Regions from separate parts of the Chryseobacterium sp. MEBOG07 genome, predicted to be linked through region 3. Evidence: riboswitches for the same ligand, from Rfam matches in the RefSeq annotation. Region 3 holds a riboswitch; each other region holds the start of a gene.
The links. Region 3 has a riboswitch for S-adenosylmethionine ahead of LF886_RS02905 (TonB-dependent receptor plug domain-containing protein). Riboswitches for the same ligand answer to the same signal wherever they lie in the genome.
Positions count from the first base shown of each region.

Region 1: another riboswitch for S-adenosylmethionine. It lies ahead of LF886_RS24215 (alpha/beta fold hydrolase); the one in region 3 lies ahead of LF886_RS02905 (TonB-dependent receptor plug domain-containing protein).
Region 2: another riboswitch for S-adenosylmethionine. It lies ahead of LF886_RS23190 (SusC/RagA family TonB-linked outer membrane protein); the one in region 3 lies ahead of LF886_RS02905 (TonB-dependent receptor plug domain-containing protein).

Region 1 covers NZ_CP084579.1:4,861,893-4,866,629, reverse strand. The annotation lists gene LF886_RS22405 (MGH1-like glycoside hydrolase domain-containing protein) at 1-2,303, opposite strand, end outside; SAM riboswitch class I at 2,491-2,597, shown strand; gene LF886_RS24215 (alpha/beta fold hydrolase) at 2,664-3,602, shown strand; gene LF886_RS24210 (ACT domain-containing protein) at 3,608-4,737, shown strand, end outside.
Region 2 covers NZ_CP084579.1:5,023,707-5,028,443, forward strand. The annotation lists gene LF886_RS23190 (SusC/RagA family TonB-linked outer membrane protein) at 1-1,845, opposite strand, end outside; SAM riboswitch class I at 1,961-2,060, opposite strand; gene LF886_RS23195 (type II 3-dehydroquinate dehydratase) at 2,304-2,711, shown strand; gene LF886_RS23200 (hypothetical protein) at 2,784-3,221, shown strand; gene pckA (phosphoenolpyruvate carboxykinase (ATP)) at 3,272-4,737, opposite strand, start outside.
Region 3 covers NZ_CP084579.1:621,167-625,903, reverse strand. The annotation lists gene LF886_RS02910 (DUF5694 domain-containing protein) at 1-758, shown strand, start outside; gene LF886_RS02905 (TonB-dependent receptor plug domain-containing protein) at 869-3,613, opposite strand; SAM-I-IV-variant riboswitch at 3,912-4,009, opposite strand; gene LF886_RS02900 (outer membrane beta-barrel protein) at 4,130-4,737, shown strand, end outside.

The sequences.
Region 1 (4,737 bases), 940 kb from region 3:
AAGCTCTCCACAATCAGGAAATTAATAGGAAACCAAATAGGCCCGCGCCAGTTGCTGTTTCCTCCAAACATTCGGCTGTCGCTTTCTGCAGGAGTATAGTATACCATATTTTCGGCTCCATGCACAGAGAATACAAAAGGATTTTCTTCATACACTTTAGACATCGCACGGATTCCGTAAGAACTTAGAAACTCTTTTTCATCAAGCATTCTGGTAAGAACTTTCGTTAACCTGTTTTTACGTAAAATACTCATCAGGTGCTTTCTGCCTTGCCCCTCTTCATCCCAATGAGAAACAAGCTTGGTGAGTTCCGGTTTATTTTTAAGAATCCATTCCATTCTGGTTTTGAAATTGGGCATCTTTTCCAACAGCCTGTGATCAACAATTTCCACTGCGAATAAAGGAATTAATCCGACAATACTTCTTAATTTCAAAGAAACACTGTCTCCGTTTCCTAGCTGCAATACATCATAGAAAAATCCGTCCTCTTCATTCCACAAACCTTTCGTTCCTTCACCCAGATTTTCCATAGCCTCAGCGATATAAAGATAATGTTCGAAAAACTTGATCGCCATATCTTCATACACCTGATAATATTGGGCAAGTTCCATCGCAATACGCATCATATTCAATGCATACATTGCCATCCAGCTTGTTCCGTCTGCCTGCTCAAGATGCTGACCATCTTTTAATTCCATGTTCCGGTCAAAAGCTCCAATGTTATCAAGACCAAGGAAGCCGCCTCCAAAAATATTTTTACCGTTTTTATCCTTTCTGTTAACCCACCATGTGAAATTGAGCAACAACTTCTGGAAAACCTTCTCTAAGAATAGCAGATCCGGCTTGCCATTATTTTTTTCATCAATCTTAAAAACACGGAAGCATGACCACGCATGTACAGGTGGGTTCACATCGCTCATGTTCCATTCATAAGCAGGAAGCTGTCCGTTAGGATGCATATACCATTCTTTGGTCAATAGTAAAAGTTGTCCCTTGGCAAATTCTGCATCGATGATTGAAAAAGGAACACAGTGAAATGCCAGATCCCAGGTGGCATACCATGGATACTCCCATTTATCAGGCATGGAAATAATATCCTTATTGTGGAGATGATTCCATTCTGTATTTCTTACATACTCATTGAAATTTCTTGGCGCTTCAAAATTAGGATCACCTTTCAGCCATTTTCCTATATTGTAATGATAGAACTGTTTATTCCAGAGAAGCCCGGCAAATGCTTGTCTCTGAACATTTCTTTCATCTTCATTTACAGTATCATTCTGAATTTCGTTATAAAACTCTTCAGCTTCAGCTTGTCGGGTATTGAAAATATGATCGAAACTGTTAAAAGGTTCATCCGTTTCGTCAGGACACAATCTGAATTCAAAGACTTTTGATTCTCCTGCACCGATAAGCTCATCAATTAGAAAAGAAGCTTTTGTTCCTTTTTTTTCAGGATTTACGGTATTTCCCTGATGAATAATAAAATCATTGATTCCATCTTTGAAATAAGCATTCTCTGCTTTGGGAGCTCCGTAAAGTTTGGAAGTATTCGTTTCGTTATCACAAAATACACTTTTTGCATTTGTATTTCGGGAATACAGCTTTTTGATTGATATACTGTCATGACCAATATTAATACTTCCGTCATGAGAAGCATTGATCTCTCCTTTATAAGTATTGTATCCCCATTTCCAGTTATTTCTGAACCATACCGTAGGAGCTACCAGAATAGGAGCCTCATGCTGGCTTCGATTACAAACGGTGACTCTTGCTAGGATATCGTTGTGATCGCCTTTACAGTATTCAATGAAAATATCGAAATATTCGTCATTATCAAAAATTCCAGTGTCGAAAATCTCATACTCCGGTTCCTTTTTACTGCGTTTTCCGTTTTCTGTAACAAGATCATCGTAAGGAAATTCATTAATTGGGTATTTATACACCATCTTCATATAGCTGTGGGTAGGCGTATTGTCCAGATAATAAAATATTTCTTTGATGTCTTCACCATGATTTCCCTGAGGATTGCTCAATCCAAAGAATCGTTCTTTTACCATTTTATCTTTCCTGTTCCAGAAAGAAAAAGCAAAACAGAAAATCTGCTTTACATCAGAAATCCCGGCGATCCCTTCTTCTCCCCAGCGGTAAGCATAGCTTTCGGCATTATGATGATTGGTAAAATTCCATGCATTCCCATTCGGGCTGTAATCTTCACGTACATTTCCCCACTGGCGGTTGCTTACATAAGGTCCCCAGTTTTTCCATTTAGTATCTTGTAATCTTTCTTTTTCAACGGTCATATTTCATCATTTTTCAATACGAAGTTAGTTTTTTTGAGAAGTAATTCCAATTTTTTTCATCTGAATAATTATTAATATAGCCTTGAAATACTTGTATTTAAGGGCTGTTTTAAATATTAAAATAATTTTTTTTGAAATTAAAAGAAAAGAACTACCTTTGCATCATTCGTTCATTTAAATATTGAAAATGTTATCAAGAAAGGTTGAGGGATTAGACCCTATGAAACCTTAGCAACCCTTTGTGCAAGCAAAGAAGGTGCTACGTTCTACCAATTTATTTTGGACAGATAACTTACTGAAGTTCTTTTCAGCCATTTCCTGTGGCATTTTCAATTGTATTTGTATTAAAATATAATAGAATTGAAAACAGAACTAAACTATATTAATCTTTCGTATCAAACTTATTCCCAAAAGGAATATCATATCTCATTAAGCTATCAGCTTTTTGGGAAAGATCTGTTTACAGCACCCATCATTCTAATCAACCATGCTCTTACCGGAAACTCAAATGTATCGGGAGAAAAAGGATGGTGGAAACAATTGGTGGGAGAAAATCAGCTTGTTGATACCGATCAATATACTGTTCTGTGTTTCAATATACCCGGAAACGGTTATGACGATTTTTTAATTGAAGACTATGAAGACTTTACACCTTCAGATATCGCAGCGATATTTCTGAAAGGACTTGAAGCTTTACATATCAAAAATATATATGCCATTATTGGAGGCTCTCTTGGAGGGGGAATTGCATGGGAAATGCTTGCTAAGCAGCCGGATCTTGCAGAAATATTTATCCCCATAGCCTGTGATTACAGAACACACGACTGGCTTCATGCTCAATGTCTGGTTCAAAAGTTTTTATTGAATGATAAAGATGAACCATTACAGAAAGCAAGAATTCATGCGATGCTCTGTTATAGAACTCCACAATCACTCAACGATAGATTTCAAAACCAATATAATCAGGACAAACAACGCCTGGAATCAGAAGACTGGCTGGTTTATCATGGTAATGCATTAAACGAAAGGTTTAGTTTAAAGGCATACAAACTGATGAACCATCTCTTGATGAATATTAATACTGATGAAAAAGCACTGGAGAAGATCGAAGCACGAATGCACATGATCTCCGTAGATACAGACTTATTCTTCCCGGCTTCTGAAATCCGAATGTGTTTTGAAAACTTAAAAGAGAAAAATAAGGATGTTTCTTATCACGAGATCCAATCTATACACGGGCATGACGCCTTCCTAATGGAATATCAACAATTAAATAATATCATAAAAAACATTTTATAGAAGTAATGAAAAATGCTAACGAAATAAAATTTTTGAAGAACAGATCAATCATCAAATTTGAAGGAGAAGATTTCCTGGGAGAAATCGGGATTGACGGAAGAATTTTTAAAGCGCTTACTTTAGCGCGCATCAGTGTAGGAGTAATCTCTCAACAGGCCATAGAAAACGGAATTTCTATTTTGGTTCAGGAAATTGATGCAGAAAAAGCAGTCGCTTGTCTTATTGATGAGTTCGAAGCAGAAAGAAAATCTGGAAAAGTTTCTCAAATCTATAGTATCAATAATGTTTCTGTGATCGGTTTTGTAGCAGAAGATTTCAATAAAGTCTTTGCCGAACTGGCAAGAAACAATGTTTTCCCATTATTGCTGAATCAGGTAGCCGGAGAAAACAGAGTTAATATCGTAGTGACTTCTTCACAGGATGAAAAAACAAAAAACATCATAGAATCTGAAATTTTCAAAAAACCAAAGACAGTTCATCTGGCAATCATTGGTCACGGAAATGTAGGAAAGACATTGATACAACAAGTCTTGGAATCTGCAGAAGAAATTAAAAAACGTAAAAAAATAGACCTTAGAGTAGTTGCGGTAGCCAATTCAAAGAAAATTGCCTTCAACAAAAAAGGATTTGATGCCAATTGGGGTGATGAGGTTTTGACAGCAGAACATCCATCGAATGTAGAAGAACTGATCAATTTCTCTAATGAAAATCAACTGGAGAACCTGATTGTTGTGGATAACACAGCGAGTAAGGATTTTGTGAAGAACTACCATGCTTTAGCAGAAAACGGATTTGATCTGGTTTCTTCCAACAAAATTTTCAATACCCTTCCAATTGAAGAGTACAGAAAACTAAGATATACGTTGAGTAAAAACAACAGACGTTATCTGTATGAAACTAATGTTGGTGCAGGTTTACCGTTAATTGATACCATAAAATTATTACACCTTTCAGGAGAAAATATCACAAGAATCAAAGGAGTATTCTCAGGAACACTGAGCTATGTATTCAATAATTTTTCTTTGAGAGATGATAAATTTTCAGCAATTGTCAACGAAGCTTTGGAAAAAGGCTATACAGAACCGGATCCGAGAGAAGACTTATCCGGAAATGATGTAGCAAGAAAACTATTGAT
Region 2 (4,737 bases), 780 kb from region 3:
ATAAAGTGGTTGTCCGTTTGGTCGAAGTAATTTATCATTCCCCTGTCCTCCGTAGCTGGCACGTAATGTCAACTGATTGAAGACATTCAGGCTTTTAATAAATTCCTCATTTGAAATCTTCCATGAACCTCCTACTGACCAGAATCTCCCCCATCTGTTATCTTTCTCAAATCTTGAAGAACTGTCTGCTCTTCCTGAAGCTGATAGGAAATAAGTATTATTATAATCGTACTCTACTTTTCCAAGAAAACTCAATAAGCTTAGTTTATTACTGTTTCCACTGAAACTTCCTAATAAAGAAGCGGCATCCGGCTCATAATAGTAAGGCAATGAGAACTGGCTTCTCGTTCCTGAAATCGTCTGATAATCGTATTTATAGAATTCGTGTCCTGCCAAAACATTTACATGGTGCTTTCCAAATTTCTTATCATAGGTAAGAATATTACTGGTTGTATAAGAAAGCGTTCTGGCACTGCTTTTCGTCACCGAACCTCCAATTTCAGCACCTTGTCCCAGCAATGGATTTGAATAAAAATGTCCATAATAATTGACTAAATCCACAGAAAAACTTGACTTGAATTTCAACTCCGGTAAAAAGGTAAATTCCATGAATCCTTTCCCTGAGAAGTTATCTTCTTTATTTTCATTTTTATCCAGTGGCAGCGTTGCTGCAGCATTCTGGTTCTGAAGTGCATTCGTAGGTCTGTACTTCCCAAAATCATAAATTCTGTCTCCGGCAGCATCCAGCACAAATGATCCATCAGGATTTCTTTCATAATAAGGATAGAATGAAGGAATAAATCTTGCCGCATTGATGATATTGCTTGCTTTGGAATCTGAAGAAGTAGGTGCCTGCTGTACACTGTTTGTATAGCTTAAGTTCACCCCAACATTCAGCCATTTTTTCACTTCAGAATTGATCTTTAATCGGGTATTGTATCTTTTAAATCCTGATTCAATAGCCATTCCTTTATCATCCAGATAGCCCAGGGAAAAGAAATAATTACTTTTCTCACTTCCTCCACTGATATCCAGATCTACCTGATTTCTTGAAGCCACTCTCTGTAAGATGTCTCTCCAGTCGTCATTCCATAAAGGGGATGCACCAGGCAATAGCTTCCCGTCTGTTCCTACTGGTTTTGAATAACCTGTTCCGTAAGGGTTGATCCCAAGTGTAGAAACAAGATTGTCTGTCGCCATCTGGGCTGCCTGTTGAGAAGACACTTTGCCAGATTGATAACCGTTTCTCAATGCTTCCCAATATAATTGAAAATACTGATCTGTATTAACCTGTTCGTAATCTTTTACCGCTCTTCCTGAGAACCCCTGGCTGATATTAAAATTAACTTTCGCCTCTCCTTTTTTACCTGATTTTGTAGTAATAATGATAATCCCATTAGCCCCTCTTGAACCATACAATGCACTTGCTGTAGCATCTTTCAGAACACTTATAGATTCAATATCACTTGGACTGATAGAGTTCAGGTTTCCGTCAAATGGAATCCCGTCCACTACATATAACGGATCACTGGAAGCACTTATGGAACCAATTCCCCTGATTCGGATGGTAGAAACTGCACCTGGCTGCCCTGAAGCACTTGTCGTTTGAATCCCTGCAACCTGCCCTTCCAAAGCTTTGGTAATATTGGTGACAGGTCTGTTATTGATCTTATCGCCGGAAATGGTTGCTACTGAACCTGTATAGCTGTTTCTTTTCGCCTTTCCATAGGCTACCACCACTACTTCATCAATTTCTTTTTCATGGAGGCTATCTTTTTCGGCTTGGAATTTTGTGCATTTACATTGGTAATTCCCAGAAAAAATGCAGCAACCGGAGGTATCCAAGCTTTAGAATTAAATAAATATTTACTAATCATAATCAATTTTGTTTATCATATATTAAAAACTTACCCTTTGCAGAAAAGACAGCAAAGGGCATCGATAAATACGACAAACCAAATGCTTATTTTTCCTTTAAAGGCTGAACGTAACACCTTGCCTCTAGAGGTAGGTTGTCAAGATTTCACTGGGTCAGTTCCCTCCATCTTTCTTTATAAGCCGATCGAAATATGACTGCAAAGCTATAAAGTTTTAGTCTACAAAACAAGTAGACTTATATTTTTTCATGATAAATTTTTGAAAATTAACATAATATTTTAATAAAAGTCATTAAAATAGGGAGTTACATCCGTTATCACTTTCACAAACATGATAAATATCATTATCAATAATTCAATTGAGCATATTGTATGCTTTAATGAAATTTTTGACCATTAATTGAAAAAAGTTTTTAATTTTATAGGATGAAAGTTTTGATTATAAACGGTCCTAATCTCAACCTTTTAGGTACCAGAGAACCGGAAATCTATGGAAGCGTTTCTATGGAAAGCTATTTGGAAATTTTAAGATCCGAGTTTCAGTCTCATGAATTAAAATATTACCAGTCGAATATTGAAGGAGAGCTCATCAACAGGCTTCAGGAAGATGATTTTGATGCGGTAGTTATTAATCCCGGAGCTTTTACTCATTATTCCTATGCCATTGCGGATTGTTTAAAAAATATCCGAAAGCCAAAAGTAGAGGTTCACATCAGCAATATCTATAAACGAGAAGAGTTCAGACAGAAATCTGTGACAGCTGCCAATACGGATGCTGTTTTATCTGGCTTCGGAATGGATGGATATAGATTGGCTTTATTAAGCTTGAACTAATTTTCAGGAATTATTTTGCCAACTGATTCCACAGATTTTCAAAGATCATTATAGATAGTAAGAGAATAATTTATGAAGATAAAGGATAAGATTTATTGTAAAAACATTGGGATATATTCCGGGCAATTAACGAAAAGAAAATCTTATAGTATCGAAGAAATAAACACTGAAAATGTAAGGGTTCAGAATGATGAAGGAAGACTGAGATGGTATTCGAAATTTTATTTTAGTTTAAACAATCAACCAGAAATAATTTCTATTAACATAGATGATAAAATAGAAAATATTGAATCTGATGCCATAGAAGTAACTATTATGTTTTCCAACAAAGCAAAATATTGGATGACTTTCACTACTCCAACGTATTTAGATAAAATATTGGACGAAGAGTCTTATTTTTCTTCAAAACATTTTATGATCATAAAACATCTAACTGAAGAATCAATCAAATCAACAGTCATAAAACTTGATGAACACAATGAGTTGATTGAAAGTTGTAAAAAATATTAATAAAAAAGCCTCATCAATGATGAGGCTTTTCTGTATGTTGTATATAACTATTAGATAGTTTGTTCCTGCAATTGAGGTCCTGAAGCAATTAATTTCTTACCTTCTTCAGTATCACAATACTGCTCAAAGTTTTTGATATATCTTGAAGCAAGATCTTTTGCTTTTTCTTCCCATTCTGAAACATTTCCATAGGTATCTCTAGGATCTAAAATTCCTGTAGAAACGTTAGGCAATTCAGTAGGAATCTCAAGGTTCATGATCGGAACCTGAGTTTTAGGAGCATTATCGATAGAACCGTCAATGATCGCATCAATGATTGCTCTTGTATCTTTCAACGAAATTCTGTTTCCAGTACCGTTCCAACCTGTATTTACCAAATATGCTTTAGCACCGTGCTCCTGCATTTTACCGATCAATGTTTTAGAGTACATTGTTGGGTGTAATGTAAGGAAAGCTTCTCCAAATGCAGGTGAGAAAGATGGCTGAGGTTCTGTAATTCCTCTTTCAGTTCCGGCTAATTTAGATGTATAACCGCAAAGGAAGTGGTATTGAGCCTGATCTTCATTCAAGATGGAAACCGGAGGAAGTACCCCGAATGCATCTGCAGAAAGATAAACAATCTTCTTAGCATGACCTGCTTTAGAAGGCAATACAATTTTGTTAATATGATAGATAGGATAAGAAACTCTTGTATTTTCTGTGATAGATCCGTCTGTATAATCTGCTACTCCATTGTTCACAACAACGTTTTCAAGAAGTGCATCTCTCTTGATCGCTCTAAAAATATCTGGTTCTTTTTCTTCTGATAAGTCAATTACTTTAGCGTAGCATCCTCCTTCATAGTTGAATACTCCGTTATTATCCCAACCGTGCTCATCGTCACCGATAAGGTATCTCTTAGGATCTGCTGATAAAGTTGTTTTACCTGTTCCTGAAAGACCAAAGAATAAAGCTACATCACCTTTTTCTCCTACGTTTGCAGAACAGTGCATGGAAGCCATACCTTTTAATGGAAGATAATAGTTCATCATTGCGAACATCCCTTTCTTCATTTCACCTCCGTACCAAGTACCTCCGATGATTTGCAATTTTTCAGTAAGGTTGAACATAATGAAGTTCTCGGAGTTTAATCCCTGAGCTTCCCAGTTAGGGTTTGTTGTTTTAGATCCGTTGATTACTGTGAAATCCGGCTCACCGAAGTTTTCAAGCTCATAATGAGAAGGACGAATAAACATGTTTGTCACGAAATGTGCCTGCCATGCTACTTCAACGATAAATCTTACTTTAAGTCTTGTATCTGCATTTGTACCACAAAAAGCATCTACTACATAAATCTTCTTAGCTTCAGAAAGCTGGTTCATCACTAGTTCCTTACAAGAACCGAAAATTTCCGCTGTTGTAGGTAAATTTACTTTACCATCCCAGAAAATTGTATCTCTTGTAACATCATCCTGAACAATATATCTGTCTTTAGGTGAACGACCTGTGAAAATTCCTGTTTTTACTGATACTGCGC
Region 3 (4,737 bases):
ACCCAAAGACTAAAGTCCTGGTGGTAGGCTCATTCCATTTTGAGTATCCTAATCTTGACGCTCATAAAACAAAAAAAGAAGACCAAATAGACGTGTTGTCTCCCAAAACGGCAAAGGAAGTTACTGAACTTGTAGAGTACATCAAAAAGTTTAAGCCTACAAAAATTGCGATAGAAGCCTGGCCAAACTGGAATGCAAATCAAAAACTGAAAGAGTATAGTGAGGGAAAACACCGAGAAGAAAGAGATGAGCGTTATCAGCTTGCTATGCGAATAGCCAATGAACTAAAAATCAAAGAACTGTTCAGTATAGATGCAGAATCGATCTGGAATGATCTCCAGACAAAATTTGGGAAGACAGATTCTACATTTTTTAACAACCTCAGCCAAGATTATGATTTTAGAAGTGATGATGTGATCTCCGAACAGTTTAATGCTTTCTTTAAAAGCTCTGAACCGAAAAATTTTAAATCGATTTTAGACACATTTACCTACATGAATTCTAAAGAAAGTCATCAGTATGGATATGGAGCCTATTTGAGCGGAGATTTTAAACTTAGAGAGTTTGATGGAGCAGATATGCTTGCATTGTATTGGTACAGCAGAAATCTGAGAATGTTCCGCAATATTCAAAAAATTCCTCATAACAGTGAAGACCGAATTCTTGTGATAGCAGGAAATGGTCATGCAGCAGTACTCAGACAGCTTTTCTCTTCTTCTGCCGAATATGATTTTATTGAGTTTTCTTCACTGAAATAAATAAAATCAGAATCATCACTCTCATAGAAAATTCATTCTTTATGGTGTAATAGAATAAAAAAAACAGAGATAAACTCTCTGTTTTTTTTAAGACATTTAAGCTTTATCTATCAGAACCTGAATTCGATTCTTGCAAACAAGAACCTTCCTCCTATCCCATACTGGGAAACCTGTCTGGAATATACAAACTGGTTATCAGCCGTTAATGAACTTATATTCGGGCTTTTAGATGGCAGAATATTCAGGATATTATTGCTTCCGATCGTTGCGGAAATATTTCTATTAAAATCATATCCTACGGATAAATCTGTTACAAAACGGTTATTAAGAATAAAATGCTCTGTACTTCCTGTCACACCGTCAAAATTAGCATCTAAAACATCCGCATCAGTCACTTTGCCAAAGAAAGAATTACGCAGCAGGAAGGTAAACTCGGAAACTCTTAAAACATTGGATAAGGTCGCTTTTACGCGCGGTACCGCCTCTTCAAAATAGACTCTGTTCGGTTCTGAGAAATAATTATCAATCTGGCTTACCAATTTAGGCGACGCATGAATATCCCCGATTCTTTTGGTCTGATTAAAATTGATTCCCAAATTATTCTCCAAAGAAACCCCTGATGAAATCTTTGAATTCTGAGAGATAGTAATATCCAGCCCTTTCGTCTGAGAGTCTACCGCATTGGCAAAAAAGTTAGCAGCACTAGCCCTTGCCAGATCAAAAGCACTTTGCAAAACTGCCTGATCTGAACCTGGGGTAAAATTACCATCAGGGCGGAAGAAAAGATCTGTCAGCACTACTCTGTCCTTAATCTTTATTAAATAAGCATCTGCTGTGAAAGTAAGACTTAATGACGGAATTTTCCATGTGATTCCTGTGCTGTAAGACTGTGAAGTTTCCTGTTTTAATTTTGGAATACCCAATGCCTGTGCTGCTTCAGAATTATTCCTGAAAGTTCCCACTTGTGTAGTTTTTCCCTGCTGAATCAACGTAGAAGTAGAACTATAATAAATTTGAGCTAAAGAAGGCGCTCTAAATCCTGTAGAAAAAGCACCTCTCCAGTTCAGATTGGGGGCCAGCTTTACATTGGTTGCCACTTTATAATTGAAGGTAGACCCAAAATCTGAATAATTCTCATATCGTAATGCTCCTTCCAGAAGCCATCCGTCCGTAACTTCCAACTCTGCATCGGCATATGCAGCAATACTGTTTCTATTTCCTGAAACGGCATTTTCCGGACTAAAGCCGGGAAAAACCTGTGCTCCGGCTGGCCTTATACTTCCGAAGAAGTCGGTTACTTTTTCATTTTCAGGGGTTTTAGCTGTTACCACACGCCCATAAATATCGTAAGAAGCATAAGAGTTTTCTTTTCCGACATTCACTTTATAGTTTTCATGTCGATATTCAGCACCAAAGGCAAGGTTTAATCCTTTCAGGACATCATATTTTTTGGAGAAGTCCAGATTAACCGTATTTTGGGAGAACTCAGATCCTCCGGCATCAAAAGTTCTTGGAGAGCTATCTGTAAGCGATGCATTAAAAGTGTTGACAACTCCAAAACCAAAGGTATTTTTCCCAAACGTATTGCTGAAGTCCACATTCCAGCCATTCCATTTTCCTTTGATTCCGGCTGCCAGAGAATAATCATTTACCGCTGCTTCAATCTGTGGAAGATATCCATTGGGAGTAACAGCATTGATGTTTCTTTCCGTATTCGGAAGTCTGTAAAATCCTCCGGCATTTCCAAGACGGTAACTGTAACCACCGAATGAGTAAACTTTCCAATCATCATTCACAGGAATTTCAGAGTTGAAAAAGAGCTGCCCAGACTGTAATTTAGACTGACCTGCTCTCAGGCTGAAATCTTTTCTCTCCAATCCTCTGTAATTAAGTTCCTGTGATGTAACATCTTGCCCCAATATTTTTTGAAGATCGGAAATGCTGTTTGCTCCCGAAATTTGAGATTGAAAATTAGTTCCAAAATAATCTACCTTAGTGGCATACTGTTTAACGGTATTAATAATCTGTTGAGTATTGGACGTATTGGTAATATTTTTATACAGACCGTCAATATTCACTCCATCCTGCAATGCTCTGTAATTAATTGCATTATAAGCATTGAAAATATCACCTTCCCTTACTCCTGCTCTGGAATAAGGATCTCGGTATTGTGCAGAACCTGTAATATTAATGAATCCTGTTTTTCCAATTTTAGCACCATAGTTAAGGTCTACAGAAATAGTCTGCCCATCTACTCCCCCAGAGAAATTATTAGTAACAGGAGAAGCATACCCTCCCAGAAATACCTGTCCGGAAAGTCCCAGTCTCTTTTTTAGTCCGAGATTAACGACTCCTGCAATGGCATCAGAACCATATTGAGCAGAAGCTCCGTCTCTTAAAACCTCTATTTTTTCCAAAGCGAAAGCCGGAATAGCATTTAGATCGGTTCCCACAGACCCTCTTCCCGGTGTAAGGGTAACATTAATCAATGAAGACTGATATCTCCTTTTTCCATTGAGCAAAACCAGCACTTGGTCCGGACCTAGTCCTCTTAAAAGAGCCGGATCTACAAAATCAGTTCCATCGTTCACTGTATGAGAGGTGGATGAAAATGAAGGTACAATATAATTTAAAGCCTGGCTGATATTGTTAGTTGGGCTTTGTTTTAAAATTTTAGAAATATTAATGATATCCACCGGAACGGGTGTATCTGTCAGTGATCTTCCGGAACCTCTTGATCCAAGAATAACCACATCATCTATTTTCTTAGATTGTAAAGTGTCTGTCTGCGCATAATAAAATGTAGAGATAAGCGCAATAGAAGGAACAAAGATTCTTTTTTTGAAATTATGCATGTTGATTGTTGTTTACTTTTTGTTGTTAAAAATTCTTTTTTGAGCAAAAAAGATCCTGTAGCCTTAAATTTTAAGGTTACCATAGATGCTCGAAATGTTTGTATTATTTTTTAGGAATAGAAAAGACTAGAAACAACAACACATGCGCATGTAGAAATGGCATGAGAACATATCGGAATAATGAAGACTCACTTCATGATCCGAGGCATAAAAAATAACTGATGTAAGGTGATTTCCCTTGTCTTTAAACATTTGATTTTAACTTTAAAACAAAAATTCAAGATGGGGTAATGATAGAATGATAAACATTTTTTCCGGAAGATCCGGCTTATCGATTGCAGCACCTTGCTTGCTTTTGCAGGTTGCTATCCCATCTAGAGATTCTTGATAATTACCTGACAAAGATATAATTATTTCGTAAATAAAAAAATATTTGGCTTAATTTTTCGATTTTCAACATTTTAGCGTAACAATTTCTCTTTTTCAGCGTCTAACCGGATATCAGTAAAAAACATTATGAAAAAAACTATCTTCGCTTTATCACTGGTAAGTTCTATGCTGGTCTTCTCACAGGAAAAGAACACTACTGCTGATAAAGAAAAGCAAATTGAAGGTGTAGTCATCACCAAAACTAAAAAAGCCGTTGAACAAAAAGCAGATCGTACAATTTTTGACTTTTCCGAGCAGCCTCAGCTGAATAACGGAAACGTTTTGGAAGGAATCAAAAAACTTCCGGGGCTTGTATCAACAGATATTGCGGGGATGATGTATCAGGGGAAAATACTGGATGTATATCTGAACGGAAGACCATTGAATATCACCTCCAATGAACTGAACTCTTTTCTTGAAGGAATGCCTGCCAATTCTGTAGAAAGAATTGAAGTGATCACCCAGCCAGGTGCTGAATTTCCAGCGACTTCCGGAGGTGCTATCATGAATATCATTACCAACAAAAACGCCAATAAATATTTAACAGCTACTTATTCAGGGAATTATTCTTTCACGAATTACGATAAATATAGAAACAGAACGACCAATTCTGTTAATTTAAATGCAAGAAATAAGCTTTTCGGCTGGCAGCTGAATGTGGGCCAAAATTATCGTGAAAGTATGCTGAATGGTCA